3 regions of the Paraburkholderia bengalensis genome follow, and region 1 is predicted to be linked to each of the others. Evidence: predicted binding sites of a transcription regulator. Region 1 holds the regulator's gene; each other region holds the start of a gene.
The links. Region 1 encodes FliA, which starts transcription of late flagellar genes. Its sites were predicted from a motif close to CTAAAGTTTNNNNNNNNNNNGCCGNTA; they were not measured.

Region 1 (12,331 bases):
CGAAGTGGTTGAGGCGCTGGTTAACGCGTTGGCAGCTCGCGTGAGCGAGTGTGCTGCCGTGCAAAGCGTGGGGATGTTGGGGGCCCGTGGGTAAGTACAAGTTCTGGCGGTGTGAGCGGCTTTCTTTTGCCTGCTTTTCTTTGCCGCTGCAAAGAAAAGTAGGTGCCGCCCCGCACAGGGGCAACGCCCGCGCCGCGAAGGCGCAACGCGGATGCCAGCGAAAAAATGGCCTGCGCAGCAAACACCGCCACGCGGATGCCCGAGCAAAGGGCAAGCACACACCGGCAACGCCCGCGCCGCGAAGGCGAACAGCGAACAGCGAACGCCCACGCAAAGGGCAAACCCTACCGCCGGGAACCGGCAACCACCTCCTATCGGGCGAATTGCCAGCGTTTCCCCTTCTTTATTGCCCGATGGCGATTGGACCTCTCCCGCAATAATTCATCTCATCGGGAAACGGTATGTCGCCGGTCCGCGCAGCTCATCGGAGAATCAGCTTGAACATTCGTAAATTTGTCGGTGCAACGAGTCGTGACGCGCTGCGTCTCGTCCGTGAAGCATTGGGCTCCGATGCAGTGGTGCTGTCGAACCGGACGAATGAAGATGGCTCGGTCGAAATCGTCGCCGTCGCCGACCGCGATCTGAGCGCCATCGCGCCGCGCAAGCCGGAAGGCGCCGCTGCCGCGAACCCCGCCCCGAACGTCAACATCGCGTCCGGCAGCGCGCGCCCATTGCTGCCAACCGCCGCGCCGACGATGCCCGTCAATCCCTACGCGAGCGGCATGCCCGACGTGTTCTCGTCGGTGTTCGGCGCGAGCCCCGAAGCGGGCACCGAGCGCATGCCCGCCGCAAGCGAAGAAAGAGACGAGCCGCAAGCAGCCGCACCTGTCGACAACGCCCCGGCCAAGGACGACGTGCGCGTCGAACTGCGCGCGGAAGCACGCAACGAGCAGGCCGCCGCGCCTGCCGCAGCCGCGAAGCCCGCTGCGTCCGCGATGTCCGAAGCATCCGCCCGCCCGCGCACGATGGCCGAAACGAACCCGTGGCTGATCGACCATGCGCGCCGCATCGCTGCTAAGGACGTGGTGCCCGCCGCCAACCCGACGATGACGCCCGCCGCCGCGATGGCGCGCGGTCTGGGCACCCCCGTCGATGCAACGGCCGAAACGGACAAGCCCGAGTGGGCGCGCGAAGCCGCTCAACTGGCCGCGCGCCGCGCCGTGCAGAAGAACGGCGCGCCGTCGGCAGCGGAAGGCGCGGGCAACGGCCACGCATCCGCCGACGCGCGCAAGAACGGCGCCGCCGACATGACGCCGAAGGCCGCCGCCGCGCTGACGGAATCGATCAAATCGCGCATCGAACAGATGGTCAACGAGACCGTGATGAGCGAGCTCGTCTCCATGCGCGGAATGATGGAAGAGCAGTTTGCGGGTCTGCTGTGGGCGGACCGCCAGCGCCGCAGCCCGGCACACGCCGCGCTGAACAAGCACCTGTTCGCCGCCGGCTTCTCGGCGCAGCTCGTGAAGATGGTGGTCGACAACCTGCCCGAAGTCGACAGCCTCGACGAAGGCATGGAGTGGGTGAAGACGGTGCTCGAATCGAACGTGCCCGTGATGGAAAACGAAGACGCGCTGATGGAGCGCGGCGGCGTGTTCGCGCTGATGGGCCCGACGGGCGTCGGCAAGACCACGACCACGGCCAAGCTCGCCGCGCGCTGCGTGATGCGCTTCGGCGCGAGCAAGGTCGCGCTCCTCACCACCGACAGCTACCGGATCGGCGGCCATGAGCAGTTGCGCATCTTCGGCAAGATTCTCGGTGTGTCCGTGCATGCCGTGAAGGACAGCACCGACCTGCAACTCGCGCTCTCGGAACTGCGCAACAAGCACATCGTGCTGATCGACACGATCGGCATGAGCCAGCGCGACCGGCTCGTCTCCGACCAGATTTCGATGCTGTGCCGCGCCGGCCAGCCCGTGCAGCGCCTGCTGCTGCTGAACGCGACGAGCCATGGCGACACACTGAACGAAGTCGTCCAGGCGTACCAGAACGCACCGGACCAGCAGCCGCTCGCCGGCTGCATCCTGACCAAGATCGACGAAGCGACCAATCTCGGCGCCGTGCTCGACACCGTGATCCGCTACAAGCTGCCCGTGCACTACGTGTCGACGGGTCAGAAGGTGCCCGAGAACCTGTACGTCGCGACGAGGAAATTCCTGATCAAGAGCGCGTTCTGCATTCCGCGCGACAACTCGCCGTTCGTGCCGCAGGACGAAGACGTGCCGGCGCTGCTGTCGGCGCTGTCGGCCCGCTCGACTGCCGATCTGCACGAGGTTCGCTTTGGATAAGTTCGTGCTGGATCAGGCGGAAGGATTGAGGCGTCTGCTCGCGCGCTCCGGCTCGCGGGTGGTCGCGGTGGCGGGCGGCACGCATGGCGTGGGCGTCACGACGACGGTGGTGAATCTTGCCGCGGCGCTCGCGGAGCAGGGCAAGGACGTGCTGGTGATCGACGAAAGTCCCGGTGAGCGCTCGGTGAGCGCGACGCTCGGCGGCCTGCGCGGCGTGGGCAACCTGGCCGCGGTGATGCGCGGCGAGATGACGCTCGACCAGGCCGTCGGCCGGCATGCATCGGGCTTCGCGGTGCTGGCGGCGTCGCGCGGCCATCGCGAGAGCTGCACGCGCGAGCAGATGAGCGCGCTGTTGAGCGGTCCCGCCGATGTCGTGCTGATCGATGCGCAGGTGGATCGCGAAGGCTCGCTGTCCGCGCTTGCGGTGCAGTCGCACGACGTGCTGATGGTGACGCGCGTCGCGGCGCAGGCGATCACCGACGCGTATGCGTGCATGAAGCGGCTTCACTTCGCGCATGCGATTGCGCAGTTTCGCGTGCTCGTCAATCACGTGCAGAGCGTGGCCGATGCGCACACCGCGTTCGAAAACCTGGCGGGCGTGGCGGGGCGTTACCTCGCCGTGTCGCTGGAAGATGCCGGCTGTGTCGCGGCCGATCCTTTGATGGCGCGAGCCCTGGAGTTGTCGCGTTGTGTCGTCGATGCGTTCCCGTCGGCACCTGCTGCGCGCGACTTCCGGCATATCGCAGCCGAACTGCAGTACTGGCCGATGCGGCCAGCGATTTCGTCACGGACGCACAGCGTGCCGCCGACGACCGTCACAGCGGCGCAATACGCCGAACAACCGTCTGCGCAGCACGCCTGAGGGCAAGGACAAGGGGAGCACGATGTACAACGCTCAAGGAAAAATTTCGCAAGCCGATGTGCTGACGAAATACGCACCGCTGGTGCGCCGTCTCGGTTTGCAGCTGGTCGCCAAGATGCCGGCGAGCGTCGATCTCGACGATCTGATCCAGGCGGGCATGATCGGTCTGCTGGACGCGGCGAGCCGTTACAAGGAAGACCAGGGCGCGCAGTTCGAAACCTACGCGAGCCAACGGATTCGCGGCGCGATGCTCGACGAGCTGCGCAGCAACGACTGGCTGCCGCGCAGCCTGCGCCGCACGTCGCGCGAGGTCGAGACGGCCGTGCATCAGGTCGAGCAATCGCTGGGGCGTTCGGCGAGCGAGACGGAAATCGCCGAGCATCTGAAGATGCCGCTCGACGAGTATCAGTCGATGCTGCAGGACCTGCACGGCAGCCAACTGATCTATTACGAAGACTTCGATCGCTCGGCGGACGATGAGCCGTTCCTCGACCGCTATTGCGTCGATCATTCGGACCCGCTGTCGGCGCTGCTGGACGAATCGCTGCGCGGGGCGCTCGTCGAGGCGATCGACCGGTTGCCGGAACGCGAGAAGCTGCTGATGTCGCTGTACTATGAGCGCGGCTTGAATCTGCGCGAGATCGGCGCGGTGATGGAAGTGAGCGAGTCGCGGGTTTGTCAGCTGCATTCGCAGGCAGTGGCGCGGCTGCGGACGCGGTTGCGCGAGCAGGCGTGGGCTTCGGCGGAGACTTGAGGGACGTCGTTGCTGCTGGGGGTAGTGCTTGGGAAGCCGATCTTTTTAGATCGGCTTTTTGCTTTCTTGCCCTTCAGGCAATGGTCGAGATGTGGTTTTCGGTGCCGAGTCGCGCGGTGCGGCTTGCATAGAGATCGCGAATGGTGAGCTGGTACCTGACGCGCCACATGCATCGGTGATTGCGCCTCCGGCATGCTCATGAAACTTCTGCATGCAGGGCAAAGTATCTGGGGGCGTTTCGGCAAATCACATGCTGCCAAACAATAGGATTCGCCGAGCCAAAAAGGAAAACCCTGTCCGAGACGCAAATGAATCAGCCAGAAAAACGAAAGCCGACACCCAAAGGCACCGGCCAGCAACAACGACAACAATGAAAAACAGGAGAGAGGAAGGAGCAACGCCCTTAGAGAAGAATCATCCCCCCGCAAACGCCGGAACCCTTCCATCCGGCCCATACAACGCCCCGCGCTCCGGCCCAACGGCCACATTCAACGCAGCAAGCGCGCGGCGGTTGTACTCCATGCGCGTACGAATCAGCGCGCCGTTGGTGATGTTGAACCGCTTGGCCCGCTCGACGGCCTTTTGCAGCAGCGACCACTGCGTCGCGAGCCGCGAGTCGTTGGCGACCGCCAGCTCCATGCCCTTCCACCCACCCGGGTAGCCCAGGCCGGCAAGCTGCGAATCGCGTACTTTCTCGAGCGCGGAGAGCTTCTCCACCAGCTCCATCTTCTTTTCGACGATGGGCGGCAGCGTGTCGATGGGATGCACCGTGGTGAGCGCTTTTTCCTCGGCGGCGAGGACGGATGCGAACAGCTCCACGGCGGAGTATTCGTCGATAACAGTGGCAAGCAGGGTGTCTTTCATCACAAACAACTCGCTAGGCACCGGCTCGCGCCGCGCGCAAACCGGATTTGTCACAAATACGGCCCGGCATCCCACGCACCGTTATCGGTGCGTCGGTCAGTTGCCGGCCGACTGGCTATTCTTTTGCAGCAACTCGCGCGCTGTCGCCAGCACGCCGTCAGCGATCTTGCCGGAGTCGATGGTCAACGTGCCGTCCTTGATCGCCTGCTTGATCGATTCGACATGCGCCGTATCGATGTCCGATGCGCCCGCGCTGGCGAGGCTATGCAACTGCGACGACAGTCCCGACAGATTCACGTTGGCGTCGCCCGCGGAGCCCGCGGCCGTCGACGCGCCCGCACCGCCCGTCGCGGCGGCTTCGCCTTGCTGCGTGCGCTGCAGCCCGTCCTTCAACGACTGCAAGCCCGAATGGGTAGTGGAATCAACTTTCACGATTGGCTTCCTGAACGAATTGAGTGTAATAACGGCAATCACCCATCGAACTTTAGCGCCACAGATCCGACACTCGTTTCAAGTTGTAACCACAGGAAAAGCTCGTCAGAGCTGGATTTCGACGGTCGCGCCGTCTTTCACGATGCCCTGGATGATCTGCCCATTCGCGGTCTTTACCCGCACCGGCTGGCCCGGCGACGCGTTGTTCATCGCGCTGCCTTCCGACGAAATCGCAAAACCCTGCCCCTGCGCGACCACTTTGACCTGCTGCCCGATGGTCACCGAATCGGCGCTCTTCAGCATGTCCCGGCGCAGCGGCAAGCCCGCCGACACGCGCATCAACGCGACGGCGCCGACGGCCTGCGCCGGGTCGGTGATCACGGCTTGCGGCAGCAGCGTCAGGTCGCCGTCCCGGGCGACGAGATCGCCGGCTGTCAGCAACTCGCCCGGTGCGATCTGCCGCCCGGCCAGAAAGTAAGTGGCGTGAATCGAAACCTTGGCCTGCAGGTAGAGCGTCCACGGACGCTCGCCGACGCAGCGCACGCCCACAGTCGTTCGACCCCAGACCCGCCCGCCCGCCGGCAGGAACGGCTCGAGCGTCGTGCAAGCGGCGAGACCGCGCGGAAACACGGTCGCAACGCTGATGTCGATCTTGCCCGGCAGCCCCACGGTCTGCTGCTCCAGATACGCGAGCGCGACGCGGCGGATCGATTCGCCGTCCTGTTGCCCGGCGGGTACGGGCGCGGCGGGTTGCGCGGCGATCTGGGCCTGCACCGAAGCCGGCGACAACACCGGCGGCGAAGCCGTCACGCCGTTGCGCACGGCTGCGCCGCGCACCGGCGCCGCGGCTGAATACGCAGCGGCGTTGCCCGACGGAGCGTTGAGCATGGGCGGATTGGCGGCGATGGGCGCGACGCCCGCCGCCTGTCGCGCGACGGCCTGAGCCGGCGCCACCGTCACAGGCATGACTTCGCGTGCGGCGGGTTGCAGGCTCACGCGCATCATGCCGGGCACATTCTTAGGCAGATTCGCAGGCAGATTCGCAGGCAGGTTCGCAGGCAGATTCGCAGCCACATTCCCCCGCGCGCCCGGCGCAGCCTGCGCGGCAACCGTTTCGCCCGCGCCGGGAATCACGATCGCGCCGTCGGCTTGCGCCGCTTGCGCGAAGCGGTCAGCCTCGGCGCGCGCGCGCGCATTAGCGGCGAGCGTCGCGGGTGCAATGACCGGCGCGGCGGCCGTAGCTGGAACTGCGGCGCGCGGCGCGGGCGACGGCGCGCTGACGCGCTCGGCCATCGCCTGGAGGTCGGCGGGATTCTTCTCGCCGGGGCCCGCGATCACGATCGGTCCGTTGTTCTCCTGCGCATGCGCCAGCGATGCAGCGGCGCACGCGCCGACCAGCGCCATCGCCGACAGCGCACGGACGCCGCGCGCAGCCATAGGGCGAGCCATACGGCGAGCCTTACGGCGCGCCGGACGGCCGATATCGCGCAAGGCAGGCTCGGCGGGCAAGGGCATGGTCGTTCTCCATCTGATGCATCGGTACGAATCGCATTCTAGAGATGGCGCCTCGCGTACAAACGCTGAATAGAGGCGTCCTTCCCCGGCTATTCGTCCGATTAAGACTTGCGCACCGCCCGCACAATGCACCACATGCAAAAAGGCCATCCCGGCCTGCGCAGCCCAAACGTCTCTTATCGAACAAGGCGGGCGGCGGCGCGCAAGGGAGCCTCGGACCGTTCCACGGAGAACCCAATGCTGGACAAACTCGATGCCGAATTCGCCTTTGGCCGCCAGGCGCTCGATGTGCGCGCCTATCGGCAGGAACTGCTGTCGTCGAACATCGCGAACTCCGACACGCCTGGCTACAAGGCGCGCGACATCGACTTCTCGTCTTCGCTCGCGGGCGCGCTGAAGAAAAGCGCCGGCGCGAGGAGCGGCGCGTCGAACAACGCGCCGCTTGCGATGACGCAGCCGGCGGGCGTGTCGCAGGGCATGTCGATGGTGTCGACGGAGCCCGGTCACATGACGGGCAAGGCGCGCCTGATTCCGACGGGCGGTCCGACCGACGACTTCGGCAAGGTCGCTTACCGGATTCCGGCGCAGCCTTCGCTCGACGGCAACACCGTCGATCTGGACGCCGAGCGCGTGCAGTTCGCCGACAACTCGCTGCACTACGAGTCGGGCATGACGGTGCTGTCGAGCCAGATCAAGGCCATGCTGGCCGCGATCACATCGAACGGATAACGAAATGCACCGCCGCTCGATACGCGCGGCGGCACGCTGGATCAACGCCAGAAACCACACGCTACGGGATTAGACGCCGGTGCGCCGGCAAGAGAGGTCGAAAAGCCATGCCATCCCTGATGAACATCTTCAACGTCGCCGGCTCGGCGATGTCCGCGCAGTCGCAACGCCTGAACGTGACCGCGTCGAACCTCGCGAACGCCGACAGCACGACGGGCCCCGACGGCAAGCCGTACAAGGCGAAGCAGGTCGTGTTCGCCGTCAACCCGATCGGCGGCGCGCGCACGGGCTCCGGCCAGCAGGTTGGCGGCGTGCAGGTGACGGGCGTCATCGACGACCCGACGCCGATGAAGACCGCCTACGAACCCGGCAATCCGGCCGCCGACGCAAACGGTTACGTCACGATGCCCAACGTCGACCCGGTGCAGGAAATGGTCAACATGATTTCGGCTTCGCGTTCCTACCAGGCCAACGTCGAAACGCTCAACACCGCGAAACAGCTGATGCTGAAGACGCTCACGATCGGAACCTGAGGAGAGACTCCTTGACTACCAGCACCACTATCGGCAACAACGGCGCGACCGTTTCGCAGACGTTGCTCGACACGATGAACGGCACGGGCAGTGCGTCGTCGTCGAGTTCGTCGTCGGGCGCGACGTCGGGCAGCGACCTGCAGAACACCTTCCTGCAGCTGCTCATCGCGCAGATGAAGAACCAGGACCCGACCAACCCGATGGACAGCTCGCAGATGACCTCGCAGCTGGCCCAGATCAATACGGTGACGGGCATCCAGCAACTGAACACGTCGCTGACGTCGCTCGCCTCGCAACTGACGACCAACCAGCAGACCCAGGCCGCGAACCTGATCAGCGCGACGGTGCTCGCCCCCGGCGACAGCTTCGCGGTGGCGTCGGGCAAGGCGACGGGCTTCGGCGTCACGCTCGCGAACGACGCGACGGACGTGCAGATCACGGTGAAGAACTCGGCGGGCCAGATCGTCAACACAATCGACCTCGGCAAGCAGCCGGCGGGCACGATTCCCATCGGCTGGACGCCCGTCGACAAGAGCGGCAACACGCTGCCCGATGGCACCTACACGATCACGGCGAGCAGCACGACGGCAAGCGGCACGGGCTCACCGACCACGCTGTCGGCAGCCACTGTCCAGGGCGTGCTCAAGCAGCCCGACGGCACGCCGGGCCTCGTCCTTTCGAACGGCAAGACGGTCGGCCTTTCGACGATCGCCGCCATCATCTAAACGCACTCAGCATCACCCGATACGGAGACCGTCATGGGTTACCAACAAGGTTTGAGCGGACTGGCAGGCGCATCGAGCGACCTCGACGTCATCGGCAACAACATCGCGAACGCGAACACCGTCGGCTTCAAGATGGGCACGGCGCAGTTCGCCGACATGTACGCGAACTCGGTCGCCACGGCCGTCAACAACCAGATCGGCATCGGCACGCGCATGTCGGAAGTCGAGCAGAACTTCTCGCAAGGCACGATCACGAGCGACGACATCGCGCTGCACGTGGCCATCAACGGCAACGGCTTCTTCCAGATGTCGAACAACGGCTCGCTGACGTACTCGCGCAACGGCGTGTTCCAGCTCGACAAGAACGGCTTCATTGTCAATGCCGACGGCCTGAAGCTGATGGGCTACGCGGCCAACGCGAACGGCGTCATCAACACGGCGGGCACGGTGCCGCTGCAGGTGCCGACGGCCAACATTCCGCCCGTCGCCACGAAGAACATCACGGCGGGTCTGAACCTGAACGCGCAGGACAAACTCGCGCTGGGTACGCCGACGGTGACGGGCACCACGGCGACGCTGACGAACAACGGCGTGTCGATCACCGATCCGACGCAAGGCTCGAACGCGGACGTCTTCACGATCACCTTCGACACGGCCACGCCGCCCAACTACACGGTGACGGACACCGCGACGGGTGCGACCAGCACGGGCGTCTACACGGCCAATACACCGATCAAGCTCGGCACCGGCCAGACCATCACGCTGGCAGGCACGGCGACATCGGCGAACACGATCACGGTCACGCCGAATCACCTCGTATTCGACCCGAACAACAGCGCGACCTATACGTACTCGACCTCGGTGCCTGTCTATGACTCGCTGGGCGGCCAGCAGCAGGTCGACATGTACTTCGTGAAGACGGCAGCGGGCACGTGGGACGTGTACGCAGGCAAGGACGGCAACGTCTCGACCACGAAGGTCGGCACGGCGAACTTCGATACTTCGGGCAACCTGGTCGGCACGACCACGGGCACGCCGCCCGTCCCGACGGCATCGCTGTTCACGTTCAACTTCTCGATTCCGAATTCGGACGGCTCGGCAACGCCGCAACCCCTGTCCCTGAATATCGCCGGCACGACGCAGTTCGGCAGCAAGGACGGCGTCAATGCGATGCAGCAGGACGGTTACCCGGCAGGGCAGCTGACGAGCTTCACGGTCGGCGCCGACGGCGTCATCACGGGCAACTACTCGAACTACCAGAACATGCCGCTCGGCCAGGTCGCGCTCGCAACGTTCGCGAACCAGAACGGCCTGATCAACCTCGGCAACAACGAGTATCAGGCGACGGCGGCTTCCGGTGTCGCGGTGATCGCCGCGCCCGGTTCGACGAACCACGGCGTGCTGCAAGGCGGCGCGACGGAAAACTCGAACGTCGACCTGACGAGCGAGCTGGTGAACCTGATCACGGCGCAGCGCAATTACCAGGCGAACGCGCAGACGATCAAGACCCAGCAGGCCGTCGACCAGACGCTCATCAACCTGTAACGCTGACGCACCGACACCATCATGGACCGGCTCATCTACACCGCGATGTCGGGCGCGACGCAGGCGCTCGAACAGCAGGCCGTGGTCGCGAACAACCTCGCGAACACCTCGACCACGGGCTTTCGCGCCCAGCTCGCGACGTTCCGCGCCGTGCCGATGGCGTTCGGCGACGGCAGCACGATTCAGGACGACACCACGCGCACTTTCGTGTTGTCGTCGACGCCGGGCGCGGACTACACGCCCGGCCCGATCCAGCAGACGGGCAACCCGCTCGACGTCGCCATTCAGGGCCCGGGCTGGCTGTCCGTGCTGACGCCCGACGGCACGGAGGCGTACACGCGCGCGGGCAACCTGCACGTCGATGAAAACGGCCAGCTGGTGAACGCCAGCAACATGCCCGTGGTGGGCGGCGGCGGTCCGCTGTCGGTGCCGCCCAACTCGCAGGTGACGATCGGCGCCGACGGCACCGTCTCCGCGCTGATCCCGGGCGATCCGCCGACGTCGATCGCGATCGTCGATCAGCTGAAGCTGGTGAACCCCGATCCCGCATCGCTGAAGCGCGGCGACGACGGTTTATTCCACACGGCCGACGGCAATCCCGCCGACCCCGATCCGAACGTCAAGGTCGCGGCAGGCTCGCTCGAAGGCAGCAACGTGAACCCGGTCGCGGCGATGGTCTCGATGATTACCAACGCGCGCCAGTTCCAGATGCAGACCAAGATGATCGAGTCCGCCGACCAGAACGAACAGTCGGCCAACAAACTGCTCGACTTCAGCTGAACCGAGCCAGATTGACAGGAGCGCGCGCGTTACGCACGCGTTGCGTCACCAAGGAGAGAAGAACCGTGAACCGCTCACTCTACATCGCCGCCACGGGCATGAATGCGCAACAGGCGCAGATGGACACCATTTCGAACAACCTCGCCAACGTCAGCACGAACGGCTTCAAGGGTTCGCGCGCGGTGTTCGAGGACCTGCTGTATCAGACGATCCGCCAGCCCGGCGCGAACTCGACGCAGCAGACGGAACTGCCGTCGGGCATCCAGCTCGGCACGGGCGTGCAGCAGGTCGCCACCGAGCGCCTGTACACCCAGGGCAACCTGCAGCAGACAGGCAACTCGAAGGACGTCGCGATCAACGGCCAGGGCTTCTTCCAGGTGCTGATGCCGGACGGCACGAACGCGTACACCCGCGACGGCTCGTTCCAGACCAACGCACAGGGCCAGCTCGTCACGTCGAGCGGCTACCAGGTGCTGCCGGCGATCACGATTCCGCAGAACGCGACCTCGCTGACCATCGGCAGCGACGGCGCCGTGTCGATCACGACGGCGGGTTCGAGCACGAGCCAGCAGATCGGCGCGTTGCAGCTCGCGACCTTCATCAACCCGGCCGGTCTCGATGCGAAGGGCGAAAACCTGTTCGCGGAAACCTCGTCGTCGGGCGCGCCAAACGTCACGACGCCGGGCCAGAACGGTGCGGGCGCGCTGAATCAGGGCTATGTCGAGGCGTCGAACGTGAACGTCGTGCAGGAACTGGTGAACATGATCCAGACCCAGCGCGCGTACGAAATCAACAGCAAGGCCGTGACGACCTCCGACCAGATGCTGCAGACGCTCAGCCAGATGCCCGTTTAAGCAGGCTGGCCGGAAACACTTAGGCGGTAATCACGATGTCGCACTTCACCCGTACCCCGATCTCTCTGCGCAGCGCGCGGGCCGTTTCGATGCTCGCCTGCGCCGGCGTGCTCGCAGCCGCGCTCGGCGGCTGCGCGCTCGTGCCGAAAGAGCCGATCACCCAGCAACCGATGACGGCCGTGCCGCCGTCGCCGCCGTCGCTGCAAACGCCCGGCTCGATCTACAACCCGGGGTACGCGGGCCGGCCGCTGTTCGAAGATCAGCGGCCGCGCAATGTCGGCGACATCCTGACCATCGTTATCGCCGAAAACATCAATGCGACGAAGTCGTCGGGCGCGAACGCCAATCGCGACGGCACGACCAAATTCGGCGTGCCGACGGCGGGCTTCCTCG
Region 2 (12,331 bases), on a different contig from region 1:
CACATCATGACGCTGTGCCGGCAGGCAGGGTTCTCGCCCCGAATCGCACAGGAAGCGCGCGAGGTGCCGACCATCGTCGGGCTGGTCGCGGCAGGGCTCGGCGTCGCGTTCGTGCCGGCGGCGCTGAGCAGCATCGATGTGAACGGGGTGCAGTATCGGTCGTTGCGCGAGAAAGGCGCGCGCTCGGCCATGTGGCTCGTGCTGCGCACAGGCGATGTGTCGCCGCAGGAAGCGGCCTTCGCCGAACTCACCAGGATCGTGAAGTCCCGTCTGCAGCATCTCGAGGCTTGAAGGGATCGGCGGGCGCAGGCGTCTGTCATGCTTCGCCGACACCTGCACACGGCGGCTTGCGTCGTCAGCTCAGGCCGGCCGTGGTGCGCCCGCCTGTTCGCGGACGATAAATTCCGCGTACCAGTCGGGCCAGTTTTCGTCGTGCTGGCCCGTCAGCTTCTCGTGCTCGCCATGCGCGGCGGCGGCGCGGCGCAGCGCGCCCGCGAGGTCCGTCGACGAAGCGAAGGTGGTGGCGCGCGAATCGATGCGTCCAGGCAGGCGAGTCGTGACTTCCTGAAAGACCCAGCCGTTGCCGTCGGGGTCGTTGAACGAGGCGAATGAACCGTAGCTCCTGCGCTCGGGTTGCAGGCCGCTCACGCGACCTTCCACGCCTGCGTGGTGAAACACGCCGCCGATGTCGTGGAAGACTTCGCTCACGTCGACGCCGCGCGCAACGAGGTCCGCGCGCGCCGCGACCACGTCGGACACGATCAGGTGCAGCCCTTGCACCGAGCCCGGCTTTTCCGTCGTCACGCCCTTTCCGAACAGCACCGAACACGCCGAGCCCGTCGGCGTAAAGTGGACGACGCGGAACTGGTCGTCCTTCGCGAGATCGACGTCGAGTCTCCAACCGAGGCTTGCATAAAACTGCTTCGCGCGATCGATGTCCGATACGGGAATCACGACCACTTCGAGCTTCATGTCGATTCCGGCCTGCTCATTGCTCATGTCAAGTTCCTCGCGATTGTCTGAACCACGGGCCGCGTGAAGAGCGGCAAACCTAAGAAACTCTGCACATGCAGTCTGTGCAACACATCTGAAGCGTTGATCGCCTGCGACTGCCCTGCAAGGCGCGCGCCCGTCCGCCCCGGGGCAATGCTGTCGCGATTACGCCCGACAGGCGCTTTAATCAGCAGCGGGCACGACGGGCACTGCCGGACCGCACAAACGGTGCCGTCCCGACGTACCCTCCCGCCGCATGCCTCAAACAAGGCGCGCGGAACGCCCTGGCAGCGTTACTGCCCTCCTTCGCGAACCGTCAAGGAATTCTTCACGGACGTCACACCCGACACGCCCTTCGCGATCGACGCAGCCTTGTCGATCTCCGACGGATCGGTGACGCTTCCAGTGAGCGTAACGGCGCCGCCCTTGGCGAGCACGTTGATGCCCACGGTATCGACGCCGCCCTTCGACAGCGCAGTCAGCACTTTCCTGCTCAATGCCCGGTTTGCCTTCCTGACGGTCTTCTTCGACGGAGTTTGCGTTGCCGACGCTCCGGCAGTCGCGTCGCTGGCCTGCGGCCATGCGTTGACGGAAACGACGACGAGAATCAAGGCAGTGCATGCCAGTTTGAGTGTTTTGATTGCGTTCATTGCCTGCTCCAGTGTTGTTGAACTAACGGAAACTCCTTTCGGAAACACGACGCGCCGCGGTCCGCCGCGCAAACGCACGCCGACGATCTCCTGCTCTTGCGCCCGGTTCCTTGCCGATGCATCGCCCGCCAGCCGGACTCATACCCGGCGTCCCTACGCAAACGCAGCCCGCGAAACATGCGGCCACTCGGGTCCGCTCGGGGTCCACTCGGGGTCCACTCGGGGTCCATTTGAGGTCCATCGGGGTCAACAGGATCCTCAGTATCCGACTTTGACGGCAAAGTTGCAGCGCAGCGCCGGCAACCGCGCATGTTCTCGCAAAAATATGACGAACCGTCGTTCGTGTCGGACGCGATCTTGCCAAGCGGATGCCGATCTCGCGATACAGCGTCCGACCCGCGCGGGACGCGACAAATGCACAGCAAATCTGGCCACATCGGCACCTTCCCGGGATCGACGGGGGCTACTCTCGATCAAGGTCGTGCATTACGCATACACCGTCCCACTCTTTGAACGAGACACGCCCATGAGGCCCATGAATACGGTGCGGCTGCGACTTCGCCCCGTCGTTCCCGCCGACCATCCCACCGTGCTGCGGATATTGAAGGAGGCGACGGCCGAACAGGCCGCCAGTCAGGGGCTCATCGACGACGTCGTGCAATTCGGCCGGGAAGACCTGATCCTGAAAGACGCGATGCTGGTATGCGCCGACGATGAGCCGATCGGCATTCTCAGCGTGGACAAACGGCCGGGCGACTGGCGCTTGAGAGCGCTGAAGATCGAAGCCGGGTATCGGCGCAAGGGCTTCGGCACGCTGCTGCTGCTCGCCATCCTGGACGAGGCGCAGGCAGCCCGCGTCAGCGTCTCCGTGATTCTCGAACATGGCAATGCCGCGATACGGCTGTTTCAGCGACAAGGATTCGAAATCCTCACCAAAACGGCGACCGAGGTTCTGCTCAAGCGGCGCGTATCGCCGAAAAAATAGACGACGTCATGCCAGATGTTTTGCGCATGCGAAAAAGAGGGGGAAACAACCGCACGGCGGCCGGTTGACCGCACCGCGTATCGCCAGACATGGCGTGCTTCCCCTCCGAGGACGCAACCAACAAAAGTGCATCCTGGCCTGCCGATCAGGATGCACGACACTTCAACGATTACTGCAGCAGCTTCAGCACCTGCTGCGGCATCGAGTTCGCTTGTGCCAGAACCGAGATACCCGCTTGTTGCAGAACCTGAGCCTTCGACAGGTTCGCCGTTTCCGTCGCGAAGTCTGCGTCGGTGATCTGCGATTCGGCGGCGCTCATGTTCGTGGCTTCCGTTTGCGTCGTCGAAATCGCTGCCTGGAACGTGTTCTGCGTTGCGCCGAGCGTTGCCTGGAAGGTATTGACGCTCGTCAGAACCGTGTCGATCTGGCTCATCGCGGCTTGTGCGCCCGACGCCGTTGCAACCGTCAGGCCGCTGATGCCCAAGCTGTTCGAATCCCACGATTGCGTGCCGAAGTTAGCGGTGATTTCCTGGCCATTGAACGCACCGATCTGGAAGTTGACCGTGCCGGCGCCGTTCAGCACGGCCTGGCCGTTGAACGTCGTCTGTTGTGCAACGCGCGTGATTTCCGTCAGACGCGTCGACACTTCCGACTGGAGGTTAGCCAGTGCGTTCGAGTCGAGCGAGCCGTCGCCTGCTTCCACAGCCAGCTGGCGGATACGTTGCAGGTTGTCGACGATCGATTGGAGCGCCCCGTTCGTGGTTTGCACCATCGAGATGCCGTTGTTGGCATTGGCGGCACCTTGCGTCAGCGCGTTGATCGACGCCGTTTGCGACGTCGCGATGGCGAGGCCCGCGGCATCGTCGGCTGCCGTGTTGATGCGCTTGCCGGACGACAGACGGTTGATTGCCTGCGAGAGCGCGCTTTGCGAGCCTTGCAGGTTGTTCTGCGCCGTCAGCGACATGATGTTCGTATTGATGTTAAGCATTCGAACCCCCTTCGAATTTGGATCAAGATCGACATGGGCGGCATGACGAATGATTTGAAATCCCCGCTACGCCGCTTGAGGGGGTTTACGACCTCTCAAGATATTAATTTAGATTGTCATCCGAAATGGATTTCCGGATTGCGGGTGAAAACGGCGTGCGTGAAGCCAGCAACGGATCGCCGTATCTATATGATTTTTATAGTTAAATACAGTTAAAAACAATTTCTTTCGATTTAATTCTGGTCAATTACGATTCATATCGCAAAAACATCGTTATTACGAGTAATTACGTAAGACTTATTACGCGATGAAAGAAAAAATCGGTAACGCGTAGTTAATGCTGACACAGCAATAACTTTTGCTGACAGATTTTTTGCCATCGGCGGCCCGAACCTTTCGATGCGGTAAGTCATGTTGCGGGCGTAACACGATTGCGCGTAGCGCGAAAAAAGAGTTCGACGGACCCACATCGGACAGCAGAAAGGGGCAGATACCCCGCCGATTCACGCGTCCCCACTCAACGGTCTTCTTCCCGCAGCGCCCTTAATCTTCCCGGTCTGGTTGCCTAGACTGGTTTCCAAGGCGCTGCGGGCAAGGCTCCGCAGCAGGAAACGGACTCAGAACGGACTCAGGAGCACATCATGAAATCGCTGACTCGCACAATCGTCATCGCAGCCGCACTTGCCATCCCCGCCGTGTCGTTCGCGCAGACGGACAGCCCTGCGAACGCACAGGCCACGCAAGGCGTCGCGGCAACCAGCTACGGCGGCACGGCCGACGGCTCGGGCGCGGCAGGCGCATCGACGCAAGGCAACGCGCGCCATCACCTGTTCGGTTTTGCACATCGCAACGGCAACCGCAGCCAATCCAGCGACACCTGTGTGGGGCCCGTCAGCTACTGCGACATCTTCTTCGGTAGCTAGTCGCCGCGTGCAGTTGGTCTGCGCCCTGGCGCGCGCCGCCGGGATACGGCCAGGTTGCAGCGACGCTGCGCTCATCGCGACGCATCCCGCGATTGCGCTGCGCTCAAAAACGATAGTTGACGGAGGCGAGCATGTTCAGCTCGCTTCTACGCTCGGTGACAGGGCTCGCAGCCGCATAGTGCTGCAGACGCCCAAAGGTCATCGCGACGGACGCCACGCAATGCTTCGAAAAGTCGTGGCTGACGTAGCCGTTCAGATGGACGTCGCGGATGCCCGCGCCGACGTCGTAGGCAGGCAGTCCGGACGCGGCGCTTTGCCGGCTTGAAACGCCGAAGAAGGTGCGCGTGTACAGCGCGTCCGCCCACGTGAAGCCCGGGCCCGCAGAGAAGAGCCATCCGCCCGCGGGCACCGACGCATAGAGATCGCTGACGACGGTCTTGCCCTGTCCGTGTCCGGCGATGTCCTGATACATCGCAACGGAACCGGTGAACATCCACACCGAGTAGTCGGCGAAGAGCTTCAGCTTCGGCCCGCCGTCCACGTCGCCGAGTCCGTGCAGATGCGGATCATCCTTTTCGTGGCGCGACTGGAAGTCGAAGCTCAGGGCCGCGCCGACGTGATAGTCGTCGGCGCGTAAGACGTTCAGGCCGAGCACGTCGGGGCCTTGAGAAAAGACACGCTCGTCGTAGGAGATGTCGAGCGCCGGATACGGAAACACACGCAGCTCGCGCGCGCCCGGATACAGCGGCGTGACGACCACGCCCGGCCCGAGCGCGATCTTCCATTTGCTGGCCGGCTGCGGCGTCGCGGAGGTGTCGACGGGAGCGGAAGTCTCGATGTTATCGGCGGCTTGCGCGCCGTGCGCGTGGGCCGTCAACGCGAGCACGACTGCGAGTCCCGCAGTGAGTCTGGCAGCGAATCCCTCACCAAGCCGCGCTGCCGCAACATGACGCAGCCTCATCGTCATGCGCCGCTCTTGCCGACGGCCGCGAGTTGCCGCCGACGGCGCGCCAGCGCTTTCGACACGACAGGCTTGCCGCCCGCGTCGCCGTCGCGGCTCGCCGTTTCGCTCTCGCGCAGGAACAGCGCCGTCTCTCGCGCGACGATCTCGCGCTCGTTGTCGGATGTGATCATGTGATACGAATCGTCGAGCCAGATGGTGCGCAAAAACGTCGAACCGATTGTCGACGCGACGAGGCGCGGGTTGCGCGGGCTCGACGTTTCGTCGTCGATCGAATGAACGATCAGGCAGTCGTTGCGGATCGCGCGCACTTGCGAGCGCACGCTCGCGGCCAGCCGGCTCGCTTCGTGGAGCGCGGGAAGCGAGATTGTCGACGGACCGATTTCGCTGAAGTCGTCGCGCTCCATCGCGCGCGCGATCTTGGCGCGCAACGCCTCGTTGCGCAGCCCGTACGGCTGCGACTCGCGATAGCGGTATCGCGAGCGCAACGGCGAGTAGTAAGCCCAGTCGGGCAGGAAGCGATACCAGGGAATCGCCCAGCCATCGTAGGCGAGCGTGAGCGACAGCAGCGCCAGGGCCTGCGCCTGCGGCCGCCGATGCACAAGCGCGAGCGCCAGCGCCGCGCCGATCGACAGCCCGCACACCGACACGCGTTCGTAGCGCTGCGCGAGCGCGTCGAATTGCTCCGTGGCGGCGTCGACCCATCGTTCCATCGATTGCTCGCGCGAGCCCGCGCTATAGCCGTCGAGCATCGGCGCGCTGGTCGTGAAGCCTTCGTCGTTGAGAAAGCGCGCGAGATAGCGCAATTCGAGCGGCGAACTCGACAGACCGTGCAGCATCAGCACGGCGTGTCCGTCGCCCTGGTTGAAGATCGCTTTGGTCGGGATTGTCATATGCGGGTCTTTCATCACTCGCCGATACGCAGCACGAGAAAATCGCCCGCATGTGTCGTGAAGCGCTCGCAGACGCAGTCGACCAGCTGCGCTGCCCCCGCGCCTTGCGCGCCCGCCACGCCGCCTGCCGGCATCGCGGCGGTTGCGTCGCCCTCGCGCAGACGCACGCGGTGCGGGCCGGCCCACAACGCGTTCGACAGCCGCCGGATGTCGTCGGGCTCGACGTCGTCGAAGCGCGGACCGGGCGCAATGGCGCAAAGCGGGGACGCCGCCGACGGACCGTCCGCCGCCTCGCCGTGCGCGCGCGCCGCCGTGCGGCCGTTGCCCCCGGGCGTGCGTTCCAGCGCCTGAATCATCACGAACGACTTGTGATACTGCGAGAGATGGCGCAGCAGCCTGTGCGTTTCATCGACGGCGCGGCGCGCCAGCATGCGTTCGTTGTCGTGGCGCAGCAGCATTTCGTAGCGCGACTGCGCCACCGATGCGATCAGCTCCGCGCGAAACTGCGCCCGGCGCAGCCGCTCGACCAGCGTGATCACCACGAGCGCGACGAGGGGATACGAGACGACGAACAGCACGTCGGAGCGATTGATGACGCCGAGCGCCGCGTAAGGCGGCACGAACAGGTAATCGGCGATGCACAGGCCCGCCAGCATGACGCTCAGCGCGGGCGCGAGGCCGAAGTAATACTCGATCAGCACGGCTGCGATGCTAAAGGCGGTGCCCGGCATCACGGGACCGAGCAGCGGGTGCAACAGCAGACGCACGCCGCTCGCGATGCATACGGCGGCCACTGCGGCAATCCATCGCCGCGGCCCGCGAGGCGCCCAGCGACGGGCATTTTGGACTTCCATGATTTTTTGTTTTTGCCGGACGACCGGACGGCTTCAAAAGGGCCACACGGCCAGAGGGTGACGGATCATGCCTGGATCAATGGCAAAACCGCGCAAACGGCCCGCACGATAGCACATGTAATTCCTAGTAATAGTTAGGACTTTTCTGTGTTTTGGCGCGGATGAGACACTGACGCGCATATCTTACGTACGCTAACGTTTGCGCGAAATTTGCATCTCAAGGTTCACGCGCGGTCGCCGATAACGCTTGCATGAACGAGAACGAACGTCACAAGCTGGCCCCGGACGATCCGATGTGGGCGGTCGCGCAAGCCGTCGAAGGCAGCGTCCGCGCCATCCGCCGGGCGCGCGGAAAACTGAACCCGGAAGACTGCACGCCGGGCAGCGTCGAATACGAAGCCGTCACGATGGAATTCCTCGACGACTGCATCCGCTCGCTGGGCGGCGATCCCGACGTGGAAGACGACGCGGATTCGGGCATCGGCGCGATGGGCTGAACGCTTTCCGGCTGCGCGTGCCCGGCACGTGCCCCCCACCGCCCCATCGGCGCTTGCGGCCGACGCCCGCTGGATGGCGCGCCAAATACAAGAACCGTGCCCTGTCGGTCTTGCCCGACAGACCCGATCCGACCTGCGTCGGATGGCAAGAAAACAAACCATACGACGCATCGCGCTGCCCGGTCAGCCGATACTGCGCGCCCTTCGCTCCGCACCCACCCTCCCGGCAATAACGCCGTCGCGGTCGGCTGACTTGCGCCCGGCGACTGTCAAGTTCTCATCTACATGACCGTTAACACAGCCGCAGCAACGTCCTGCGGCCGTCACTCTCGCGCCCCGGCCGCAGGCCACGACATCGCAGCTCTCTTTAGAAAATAGAAAACGAAAACCATGCAACTCAAAAACTTGCCCGTACGAACGGGCTTTATCGCGGTTCTCGCACTGTTTGGCATGCTTGTCCTGGTCACCGCGTTGCTGGGCATCTATTCGCTGACGCGCAATAACGCGCTGTCGGAAGAGATCAGCACGCTCAACACGGAAACCGTGGACCTGAAGGACGTCTACATCAACAACCTGAAAGCGCGCAGCGCGCTTAGCCGCGCCTTCATCGCGCTGTCGTCGAACCCCGCCGACAAGGATGCTGCCGTCGCGGCGGCGACGGGCTACTACAACCTCGCGAAGAAGGCCTTCACCGCGTTCGAAGGCATCCCGAAGGAAACCTCTGCCCAGCAGGACGCGGCAAAGCGCGTATCCGACACTTTCCATGCGCACGCCAGCGCCATCGACCAGCTGTTTGCCGCGATCGCCTCAGGCGACGTCAAGGCCTACGCGGCCACCAACGAAGGTCCGATGACGCAGACGAGCGCCGCGTTCGGCAAGTCGGCCGACGCGTTCTTCGCAGTGGCCGGCGACGAGTCGGCGCAACTCGAAGACCAGAAAGCGCACGCAAAATCGCTGTTGTCGGGCATCGCGATCGGCATGCTCGCGCTGTCGGCCGTCCTGATCCTGCTGGTCTATCACGCGCTCAATCGCGCCGTCGTGCTGCCGCTCAAGGAAGCCATGCGCGTGCTCGAGCACGTCGCGCGCGGCGACCTGACGGTCGCGATCCATCACGAGTCCACCAACGAGATCGGCAAGCTGTTCGAGTCGATGAAGGCAATGAAGGGCAGCCTCGCGGGCATCGTGCATGCCGTGTCGGGCGGCACCGACACCATCGCGACGGGCGTGCATCAGATGGCAAGCGGCAACACCGATCTGTCGCAGCGCACGGAAGAGCAGGCGGCCGCATTGCAGGAGACGGCGTCGTCGATGGAGCAGCTCACGAACACGGTGCGCCAGAACGCCGACAACGCCAAACAGGCCACGCAGCTCGTGATGAGCACGGCGCAGATCACGGAGCAAGGCAATCGCGCCGCGAAGGAAGTCGTGGCGACGATGCAGGGGCTCTCCGACCTGTCGGGCAAGATCGCCGACATCACCAACGTGATCGAAGGCATCGCGTTTCAGACCAACATTCTTTCGCTGAACGCGGCCGTCGAAGCGGCCCGCGCCGGCGACGAAGGCCGCGGCTTCGCGGTTGTGGCGAGCGAAGTCCGATCGCTCGCGCAGCGCAGCGCGAGCGCCGCGAAGGAGATCAAGGAGCGCATCACCGATTCGCTCGGCCGCGTCGAAGCGGGCGCACAGCAGGTCGAACGCGCGAGCCAGGTGATGGCCGAGATTCTCACTTCCGTGAACCGGGTCAGCGATCTGATGGGCGAGATCGCGGCTGCATCGGAAGAACAATCGGAAGGCATCGAGCAGGTGAACCGCGCGATCACGCAGATGGACCAGGTCACGCAACAAAACGCGGCGCTCGTGGAACAGGCTTCGGCGGCCGCGCTCGCGCTCGAAGAGCAGACGGGCGCGTTGAAGAACGCTGTGTCGGTGTTCCGGGTCGAGCGGGCGCTGGCTTTCGCCTGAGCGCTTTCGGCTACTACAAGCCTCGAACCCGCGCGTCGCCGGATGCGACCGCTTGCCGATCGCACGGCGGCACGGCTTCGAGAAAGCCGCGCCCCATCTCCCGCTCGAAGCGCGACGCGTTGCCTTCCCAGATGATGCGCGCATGTTCGAGCACGTAGACGCGGTCCGCATGCGGCAACGCGAACCTCACGTTCTGCTCCCCGAGCAGCACGGTGATCGGCGTGGATTTCTGCATCAGGTCCAGCGCCTTCGACAACTGTTCGAGAATCACGGGTGCAAGACCGAGCGTCGGTTCGTCGAGAATCAGCAGCTTGGGCTGCGTCATCAGCGCGCGCGCAATCGCAAGCATCTGCTGTTCGCCGCCCGACAACGTGCGCGCCGTCTGGCCCTGGCGCGACTTGAGAATCGGAAAGAGATCGAAGAGCCACGCCAGCTGGTCCGCGCGCGCCTTGTCGGCGAGATGATAGCCGCCCAGGTCGAGGTTCTCGCGCACCGTCATGTCGCCGAACAGCTCGCGCGTTTCCGGGCATTGCACGACGCCCGAGCGCGCGATCGCCGCGCCGCTCATGCCCTTCAGGTCCTGTCCGTGAAAGCGGATGGTCCCCGTGTAGCGCACGAGGCCCGAAATCGCGTTGAACAATGTCGTCTTGCCCGCGCCGTTCAATCCGACCACCGAAACGAATTCGCCTTCGCGCACCTGCAGGCTGACCTGATCGAGCGCGCAGGCCTTGTCGTACAGCACGCCCACGCCGGACACATCGAGGATGACGGGCTTCGCCCCGGCATCGGCGGCACTGCGCTCGCGCACTTCCAGCGCGCCGCCCAGGTAGACGCGCCGCACCGTCTCGTTGCGCATCACGTCTTCGGCCGTGCCTTCGGCGATGTGCTCGCCGAGGTACATCGCAAGCACGCGATCGGCGAGCGCGGCGAGACTCTTGACGTTGTGATCGACCAGCAGCACCGCGCGGCCCTCCGCGCGAAAGCCGCGAATCAGCTCGGAAAAAGCCCCCGACTCCGCCACCGTCAGCCCCGCAAACGGCTCGTCGACCAGCACGACCTTCGGGTCGCGCGCAATCGCCTTGGCCATTTCCATGCGGCGCAGGTCGGCGAACGGCAGCGTCGCGGGATGCCGGTGCATCACCGCGCCCAGGCCGACGCGAACGGCGATCTCGCGCGCGCGTCGATCGACATGCGGCTCGGCGGCGAGCTTCACGAGCGAGTCCGGCAGCAGCGCGAGCTTGATGTGTTCGAGCACCGTCTGCCGATGCAGCGGACGCGAATGCTGGAACACGATGCCCACGCCAGCCCGCGCGATCTTGTGCGGCGCCCAGCCTGCCATCTCGACGCCGCCCACCTTGATCGACCCCGCGTTAGGCCGCTCGATGCCCATGATCAGCTTCATCACCGTCGACTTGCCCGAACCATTCGGGCCGATCAGACCGAGAATTTCGCCGGGCCGGATCTCGAAACCGATGTCCTTGACGGCGACGAGACCGCCGAAGCGCTTGGTGAGTCCGTGCACGGACAGAAGCGGCGTATCGTTCATTCGCGCTCCCTCACGCGCAGCACATTGCCGAGCAGGCCGTCCGGAAAGAACAGGATCACGGCAAGCGCGACAGCCGCGACGACGAACGTGTTGATCTGCCCGAGCGGACGCAGAAACTCGCCCGCCACGATCAGGAAAATCGAGCCGAGCACGGCGCCCAGGATCGTGCGGCGTCCGCCCAGCACGGCCGCGATGATGATCTGCACGCCGACGCCGAGATCGACCACCGTGCTGACGGAAGCCGTCCCCTGATAGAACACCAGCATCGCACCCGCCACGCCCGAGAAAACCGCGCTGATGCAAAAGGCCGCGAGCTTGTGCCGCGTCACGTTGAAACCGAGCGCCTGCGCGCCGATGGCGTCCTGGCCGCTCGCCTGCAGGATCAGCCCGATCGCCGAGCGCGACAGGCCGAACAGCAGAATCGCGCAGACGATCAGGAACGCGAGCGCGATCCAGAAGTTATGACCCGCATCGACCGACATCACGTCCGGCACCATCATGCCGATCTCGCCGCCCGTCACGCCCGCGAAAATCACGATGGCGTTCTGCAGCAGCAGCACGGCAACCAGCGTGACGAGCCCGAAATAGGGGCCGCGCAAGCGCAGCGCCGGCACGGCGAGCAGCAGCCCGCCAACCAGCGCGACGAGCCCGCCCGCGATCACGCAAACGGGCACGGGCGCGCCCCATTTCGCATCGAGAATAGCGGCTGCGTACGCGCCGAGCCCGATCAGGAAGGTCGGACCGAAGTTGACCTCGCCCGCGAAGCCGAACAGCAGATCCCACGACATCGCGAACACGCCGAAATAGAACGCCACCGTCAGCACGCCGAGAATGTAGCCCGACAGCCACAGCGGCAACGTCGCCGCAATCGCGGCGAGCGCGACGGCAACCCAGACGGAACGCGAGCGAAGAAGGGTCATGTCGAAGCGCTCCGTTATCGCCGGCCAAGAAAGCCCTGCGGCCTGACGTACACGACGAGCACGAGGAGCAGCAGCGCGGGCAGCGGCCGCAGCGTCGGCGCGACGAGATAGGCAGTGATGGTCTCCAGATAGCCGACCACGTACGCCGCCATCAACGAGCCG
Region 3 (6,191 bases), on a different contig from region 1:
ATGTGCTCGCCTTGCCGAGCGCAGCGGCGACGCGCTCCCAGCGCGTGCCGATGCCGGCGTCGACTTCGCCTGTCGACGAAATGGCGCGGCAGCCGCCGCGTTCGATGGCGGGATCGGTGCGCACGTTCCAGCCGCGCGTCTGCAGTTCCTCGAGCAGATACGCTTCGACCACGGGCAGATCGGCGGGACTCACGATCAGCGCCGGCGCGCCGACCAGCGCCGGTTCCGTCGCCATCACCTCGCGCGCGGCGGCGATCAGCGCCGTCGGGTCATGCTGGACATGCTGGCGCACCACTTGTTGGGCGATGTCGAGCGCGAGCGCGACGATCGTTTCGGACAGTTCGTGTTGCGCGTTGTCGAGCGCCACCTTGAAGGTCTCGGCGAGCGCGGCGAGCTGCGCGGCTTCCGCGCGCGCTTCCGCCTGGCCTTGCTCGAAACCTTGCGCGCGGCCTTGCTCGTAGCCGGCCTGATAGCCGAGCGCCTGACCGGCGACGTGGCCCGACGCGACGCCCTGCGCATGCGCGGCGTCGCGCAGTCGCTGCAATTCCGCTTCGAACGCGCCGTCGTCGACTTCGGGTTCCGGCTCGGGAACCGGATCGAACGAGGCCATCTCCCAGCGCTGGTAGGCCGGGAGGCTTCCCTCGCGCATGGGGTCCTGGTCAGACATATGCATCTTCCGCCTTGCCGCCGATCACGATGGCTCCGGACTCGGCGAGATTGCGCACGACCTGCAGGATCTTGCGCTGTTGCGTTTCCACTTCCGACACGCGCACCGGGCCGCGCGCGTCGAGGTCTTCCGCGAGCAGCTCGGCTGCGCGCTGCGACATGTTCGACAGGAACTTCTGGCGCAGCGCGGGCTGCGCGCCCTTGAGCGAGATGATCAGCGTCTCCGACTCGACTTCCTTCAGCAGCAGCTGGATCGCGCGGTCTTCCAGGTCGAGCAGGTTGTCGAACACGAACATCTGGTCGATGATCTTCTGCGCGAGTTCCGCGTCGTACTGGCGCACGTTGTCGATGACGGACTCTTCGTGCTGGCCCGGCAGGAAGTTGAGAATTTCCGCCGCCGTGCGGATGCCGCCCATCGGGCTGCGCTTCAGGTTGTCGCTGCCCGAGAGCAGGCCCGTCAGCACGTCGTCGAGTTCGCGCAGCGCGGCGGGCTGGATGCCGTCGAGCGTCGCGATGCGCAGCAGCACGTCGTTGCGCAGCCGCTCCGTGAAGCAGGTGACGATTTCCGACGCCTGATCGCGGTCCAGGTGCACGAGAATCGTCGCGATGATCTGCGGGTGCTCGTTCTTGATCAGTTCGGCGACGGCCGCCGAGTCCATCCACTTCAGCCCTTCGATGCCGCTCGTATCGCTGCCTTGCAGGATACGGTCGATGATCGCGCCCGCCTTGTCGTCGCCGAGCGCCTTCGTCAGCACCGAGCGGATGTAGTCGTTCGAATCGAGCGACAGCGCGGTGTGCTTATCCGCCTCGGAGACGAACTCGTGCAGCACTTCGTCGATCTGCTCGCGCGTGATGTTCTTCAGCGACGCCATCGCGACGCCGATCTTCTGGACTTCGCGCGGACCCAGAAACTTGAATACGCTCGCGGCTTCTTCCTCACCGATCGACATCAGCAGGAGCGCGCTCTTCAGTACGCCTTCAGTGCTCATCGGACACCCAGCTCTTCACGACGGTTGCAACGATCTTCGGGTCCTGACGCGCGATCTGACGCGCATATTCAAGATTCCGCTCATATTTGGCCTTGTCGCTTTCCAGCGCGACCAGCGAACCTTCCACTTCTTCCTCGGCGGCGATGGCCGCGGCGCTCGGCAAGCCGTCGAGCACCGGCTCGTCCGGCGACGGCAGCGCGGCCACGGCCTCGACGGGCGGCGGGAACGCGCGGCGCAGCGCCGGCTTCACCATCACGAAGTAGAGGAACAACGCGACTGCGCCGATACCCGCATACGTCGCGATCTGCTTGTACATCGCGACCATGTCCTTGGTGCGCCACCACGGCAGGTCGGCATCGGGATCGGGAATCGTCGTGAACGCGCTGTTCACCACGTTGACGGAGTCGCCGCGCGCCTGGTCGAAGCCCATCGCATCCTTCACCAGCTGCGTGACCTGCGCCAGCTTGTCCGCGGGAACCGGCTGCATCGTCGCGTGGCCCTTCGCGTCGACGACGCGCATGTAGTTCACCACCACCGCCACCGACAGCCGCTTGATGCCGCCGATCGCCTTTTCGGTGTGGCTCACGGTCTTGTCGAGTTCGTAGTTGGTGGTCGCGTCCTTGCGATCGCTGACGGGCGTGGTCGTCACGCCGCTTGCGCCGTTCGCGCTCGCGACGATCGGTGCGGACGCCGGCTGCGGCGGCTGGTTCGACAGAGCGCCCGGCACGCCCTGGGCGCCGCTTTGCGACATTTCCGTCGCCGTGCTGGTCTGCTGGCTGCGGATCGCGGCCTGCTGCGGGTTGGCGTTCGGGCCGTAGTTTTCCGACGTCTGCTCGCCCTTCGAGAAATCGATGTCGGCGCTGACAGACGAATGGGCGTTGCCCGAGCCGAACAGCGGCGACAGGATCGCGTCGATGCGCTGCTGCGTGTTGTGCTCGATCTGCTGCACGTACTTGAGCTGCGTCGCGTCGAGACCGCTGCCGTTGGCGCCCGCCTGCGTCAGCAGATTGCCGTCCTGATCGATGATCGTCACGTTGCGCACGGGCATGTCGGGCACGGCCGACGAGACCATATGCGTGATCGCCACGACCTGGCCTTCGTCGAGCATGCGCCCCGGATACAGATTCACCAGCACCGACGCCGACGGCGCTTCGCGGTCGCGCACGAACACGGTGGGCTTCGGAATCGCCAGGTGCACGCGCGCCGTCTTCACCGACGAAATGGATTCGATCGTGCGCTGCAGTTCGCCTTCCAGCGCGCGCTGATAGTTGATCTGCTCGGCGAACTGGCTGATGCCGAACTTCTGGTTATCCATCAGCTCGAAACCGACCGAGCCGCTCTTGGGCAAACCCTGCGAAGCCAGCCGCAGACGCATTTCGTGAACCTGGTCGGCGGGGATCAGGATCGCGCCGCCGGCGTCGGAAAACTTGTAGGGCACGTTGGCCTGCTGGAGCGCGGCAACGATTGCGCCGCCGTCCTGATCGGAGACATTGCTGTACAGCACCTTGTAATCGGGCGCACGCGACCAGAGGATCAACCCGGCGATCACGGCCACCAGCACCGCGACGGCGAAGATCAGCGGCGCGCGCGGATTGCCGCGCATCTGCGTGAGCGACGCCGGGAGGCCCGGGAAGCGCGACGCGAAGCCGCTGCCCGTGCCGCCCAGGTCGACGCCCGCTGCGCCGGCCTGGGCCGCTCCCGCCGTGCCCGGCTGCGCGCCGGCGAGGCCCATGCGGGCGTCGGGGTTGATCAAAGAGTTGGCTGACGAATCCATGCGTCGGGTTTCTCCGGAATGCTTTTGCGTTTCCGCCCACCCCGCGCCCGAACCTGCGGCGCCTGTCGACGGAGACTTTCACGCTAGGGATTATCCGCATGGGGACGCAACCCGATGCGCCGAATAGCGGGGGGTTTCCCCCTTACTTTCGCGGCTTTCGCACAGGGCCCGCTGCTATGCTTCGTGTCCAATCGGTGCATGGCGCGAGGGCGCGCCGGCATCTCAACCGAGGAGAGAACATGACAACGGCGATCAATCCGCTCCAGCAGGCGTTGCAGCAGATGCAGTCGATGGCGGCGCAGGCCGCGGGCGGCAGCACGCCGGCTGCGGGCGAATCGGGCGCGGCCACGGCGGGCGGCTTCGCGTCGGCGCTGAAGGCGTCGATCGACAAGATCAGCAACGACCAGCAAAGCGCCGTCGGCGAAGCGCATGCGTTCGAGCTGGGTGCGCCGAACGTGTCGCTGAACGACGTGATGGTCGACATGCAGAAGGCCAACGTCGGCTTCCAGTTCGGCCTGCAGGTGCGCAACAAGCTGGTGTCGGCCTACAACGACATCATGCAGATGGCCGTCTGAGCGGCGCTCGCGCGCTGCCGTCCGACGTTGAGGGAAGGTTGGGCGGCGGTGCGCGGTTTATCCACGGTGCATCGGATTCCGGCGCTGGGCCTGCATCGGCCTGCATCGGGACCGGGTTTCGCCGGATGTGCCGTGCCGCTGCCTTTCGTGATCTGGCCGGTTTCGAGCGGCCGCCTTGCAGCGGGTTTCGCGTCTGCGTTTCGCGCGCGGCCGCGCTTTCCTGACGCTTGCTTCCAGCGGGCTAAAGCTTTATTCGTACGAACCGATAACCTTGTTACAAGGGCAGTCCGGAACGCGCGCCGCAAGGTGGCGCAGCGTCGGGCGCCCGTCCGCTGTCAGTTCGAACGTCACCCGCAATAGAGGAGGAGCGCCGATGTTTTCCCCGGGACACTCTGGAGCCAATGCTTATGCTCGCGTTGGCGTCGAGACAGGGGTGATGGGCGCGAGCCCGCACCGCCTGATCATGATGTTGTACCAGGGTGCGCGCAAGGCGATCGCGCAGGCGCGCATGCATTTGCAGCAGGGCGACATTCCGGCGCGCGGCGAGGCGATCGGCAAGGCCATCCAGATCATCGGCGACGGGTTGCAGCAGGCGCTCAACCGCGAAGCCGGCGGAGAAATCGCAGAGCGGCTCGATGCGCTCTACAGCTATATGACGCGGAAACTGCTCGAGGCGAATCTGAAACAGAGCGAAGCGCTGCTCGTCGAAGTCGACGGGCTGCTGGCGACGCTCGAGGAAGCCTGGGTTGGAATCGCGCCGGAGATTGCGCGGATGGCGATGCAGTCGTCCGCGGAAAGCATGAGATGAGTCCGAACGCAGACTATTTTGCCCGCTACGAGGCGATCGCAGCGATTTCAGTGCAGATGGTGATGGCGGCGCGAAATGCGCTGTGGAACGAACTCGTCCTGTTGCAGGACGAGTATCGCCATCTCGTCGACGCGCTGAAGCACGCGGAAGACGGCGTGCGCCTGTCCGACGACGAGCGCGCGCGCAAATTCGACCTGATCCGCCAGATTCTCGCGAACGACGCGACGGTACGCGATCTCGCGAACCCGCGCATGGCCAAGCTGCAGGCGCTGTTTGCGCCGACCCGCCCGGCCATCGTGCTGAAAGAACTTTACCAGGCGCGCTAAGCGCTTTCCCACAGTCCCATACGGCCGCCAGCGGCCACCCAGCGTCACTGCGCGAGAGGAAGCGGGCATGAACGGAATCGACACGGCGGTGGCTTCAGTGCTAGCCAGCCGCATCGACAGCCTGCTTGCCGTCGGCGCGCGCACGGGCACGGCCGCCTCGCAGGCGGACGCCTCGCTCAACGTCCGAACCCCGCCCGCACCGCCCATCGCGATGATGCCCGCGCCGTTGCCCGCATCCGCGCAGACGGCATTGTCAGCCGTCGCGCTGACACTCGACGCCATCACGCGCTCCGGCGGCGAAGCGACGCCCGCGCTGGTGGGACAGTTGCCCCTGTGGCCCGCGGCGCCCGCCATCGATATCGCGCCGCTGCCGCTGTTCGACGCAGGCGCAAACGCGTCGCAGGCGGCGGGCGCAGGCTACCCGGCGGCGGGCGGAGCGGGCGGATCAGCCGGAGCGGGCGCCTCGCAGGGCGCGCATGCGGCGCAGGCTTCGAACGCGGCCGCGGCTGTCGTCGCCACGCAAGTGCCCGTCGCCGAACTGGCAGCGGCGCTCAGGCGCACCGTCGACGAAAGCGGCCTCTTCTACGAATCCCATCTGGCGCAATGGCTGTCGGGGCAGCGGCCCGCGGGCTCGCTCGCGGGCGAGCCGCAGAACCGTCTCGCCGATCCCGCGTCGCAGTTGCCGCTCGAACTGAGCCACGACGCCGACGATTCAGGCTCGTGGGCGCAAGGCCGTCCCGCCGCCAACTCGCCGGCTGCCGCGTTCGCGGCCGCTGTCGCCATGGCGCGCGGCGCGCCAGAAGGTCCGCAGACCCAGTCGGCGCGCTTCACGACGTTCGATATGGCGACGCACGACATCATCGATACACACGACGACCCCGCGCACGCCGCGCAGCATGCCGTGGCGGGCAGCGCAGCCGGCGCGGGCGAGGCCAACGCCGCGCAGCAGAATCCGCTGTCGGCCGCGCTGCATCCCGCGACGATTCCCCTCGTGCGCCAGCAGCTCGATCTGCTCGCCACCGGGCAATTCCGCTGGACGGGCGAGGCCTGGCC

Region 2: the regulator FliA is predicted to act here: its motif matches at 3,702-3,728, upstream of H3V53_RS02545 (flagellin domain-containing protein).
Region 3: the regulator FliA is predicted to act here: its motif matches at 4,246-4,272, upstream of fliS (flagellar export chaperone FliS).

Annotation. Positions count from the first base shown of each region.
Region 1 covers NZ_JACFYJ010000114.1:8,200-20,530, reverse strand. Annotated here, with positions in the region: gene flhF (flagellar biosynthesis GTPase FlhF) at 498-2,345, shown strand; gene H3V53_RS37265 (MinD/ParA family ATP-binding protein) at 2,338-3,207, shown strand; gene H3V53_RS37260 (RNA polymerase sigma factor FliA) at 3,230-3,961, shown strand; gene H3V53_RS37255 (flagella synthesis protein FlgN) at 4,376-4,825, opposite strand; gene flgM (flagellar biosynthesis anti-sigma factor FlgM) at 4,922-5,257, opposite strand; gene flgA (flagellar basal body P-ring formation chaperone FlgA) at 5,363-6,772, opposite strand; gene H3V53_RS37240 (flagellar basal body rod protein FlgB) at 7,010-7,501, shown strand; gene flgC (flagellar basal body rod protein FlgC) at 7,609-8,034, shown strand; gene H3V53_RS37230 (flagellar hook assembly protein FlgD) at 8,046-8,759, shown strand; gene H3V53_RS37225 (flagellar hook protein FlgE) at 8,793-10,304, shown strand; gene flgF (flagellar basal-body rod protein FlgF) at 10,326-11,084, shown strand; gene flgG (flagellar basal-body rod protein FlgG) at 11,150-11,938, shown strand; gene flgH (flagellar basal body L-ring protein FlgH) at 11,974-12,331, shown strand, end outside.
Region 2 covers NZ_JACFYJ010000002.1:204,367-216,697, reverse strand. Annotated here, with positions in the region: gene H3V53_RS02565 (LysR family transcriptional regulator) at 1-291, shown strand, start outside; gene H3V53_RS02560 (VOC family protein) at 361-999, opposite strand; gene H3V53_RS02555 (BON domain-containing protein) at 1,287-1,643, opposite strand; gene H3V53_RS02550 (GNAT family N-acetyltransferase) at 2,170-2,628, shown strand; gene H3V53_RS02545 (flagellin domain-containing protein) at 2,798-3,616, opposite strand; gene H3V53_RS02540 (DUF2059 domain-containing protein) at 4,258-4,539, shown strand; gene H3V53_RS02535 (MipA/OmpV family protein) at 4,643-5,500, opposite strand; gene H3V53_RS02530 (alpha/beta hydrolase) at 5,503-6,393, opposite strand; gene H3V53_RS02525 (DUF4118 domain-containing protein) at 6,408-7,247, opposite strand; gene H3V53_RS02520 (hypothetical protein) at 7,499-7,744, shown strand; gene H3V53_RS02515 (methyl-accepting chemotaxis protein) at 8,135-9,703, shown strand; gene H3V53_RS02510 (ATP-binding cassette domain-containing protein) at 9,717-11,249, opposite strand; gene H3V53_RS02505 (branched-chain amino acid ABC transporter permease) at 11,246-12,169, opposite strand; gene H3V53_RS02500 (branched-chain amino acid ABC transporter permease) at 12,184-12,331, opposite strand, start outside.
Region 3 covers NZ_JACFYJ010000184.1:243-6,433, forward strand. Annotated here, with positions in the region: gene H3V53_RS41985 (hypothetical protein) at 1-2, opposite strand, end outside; gene fliH (flagellar assembly protein FliH) at 1-673, opposite strand, end outside; gene fliG (flagellar motor switch protein FliG) at 660-1,655, opposite strand; gene fliF (flagellar basal-body MS-ring/collar protein FliF) at 1,645-3,429, opposite strand; gene fliE (flagellar hook-basal body complex protein FliE) at 3,669-4,004, shown strand; gene fliS (flagellar export chaperone FliS) at 4,378-4,812, shown strand; gene H3V53_RS42015 (flagellar protein FliT) at 4,809-5,138, shown strand; gene H3V53_RS42020 (flagellar hook-length control protein FliK) at 5,206-6,191, shown strand, end outside.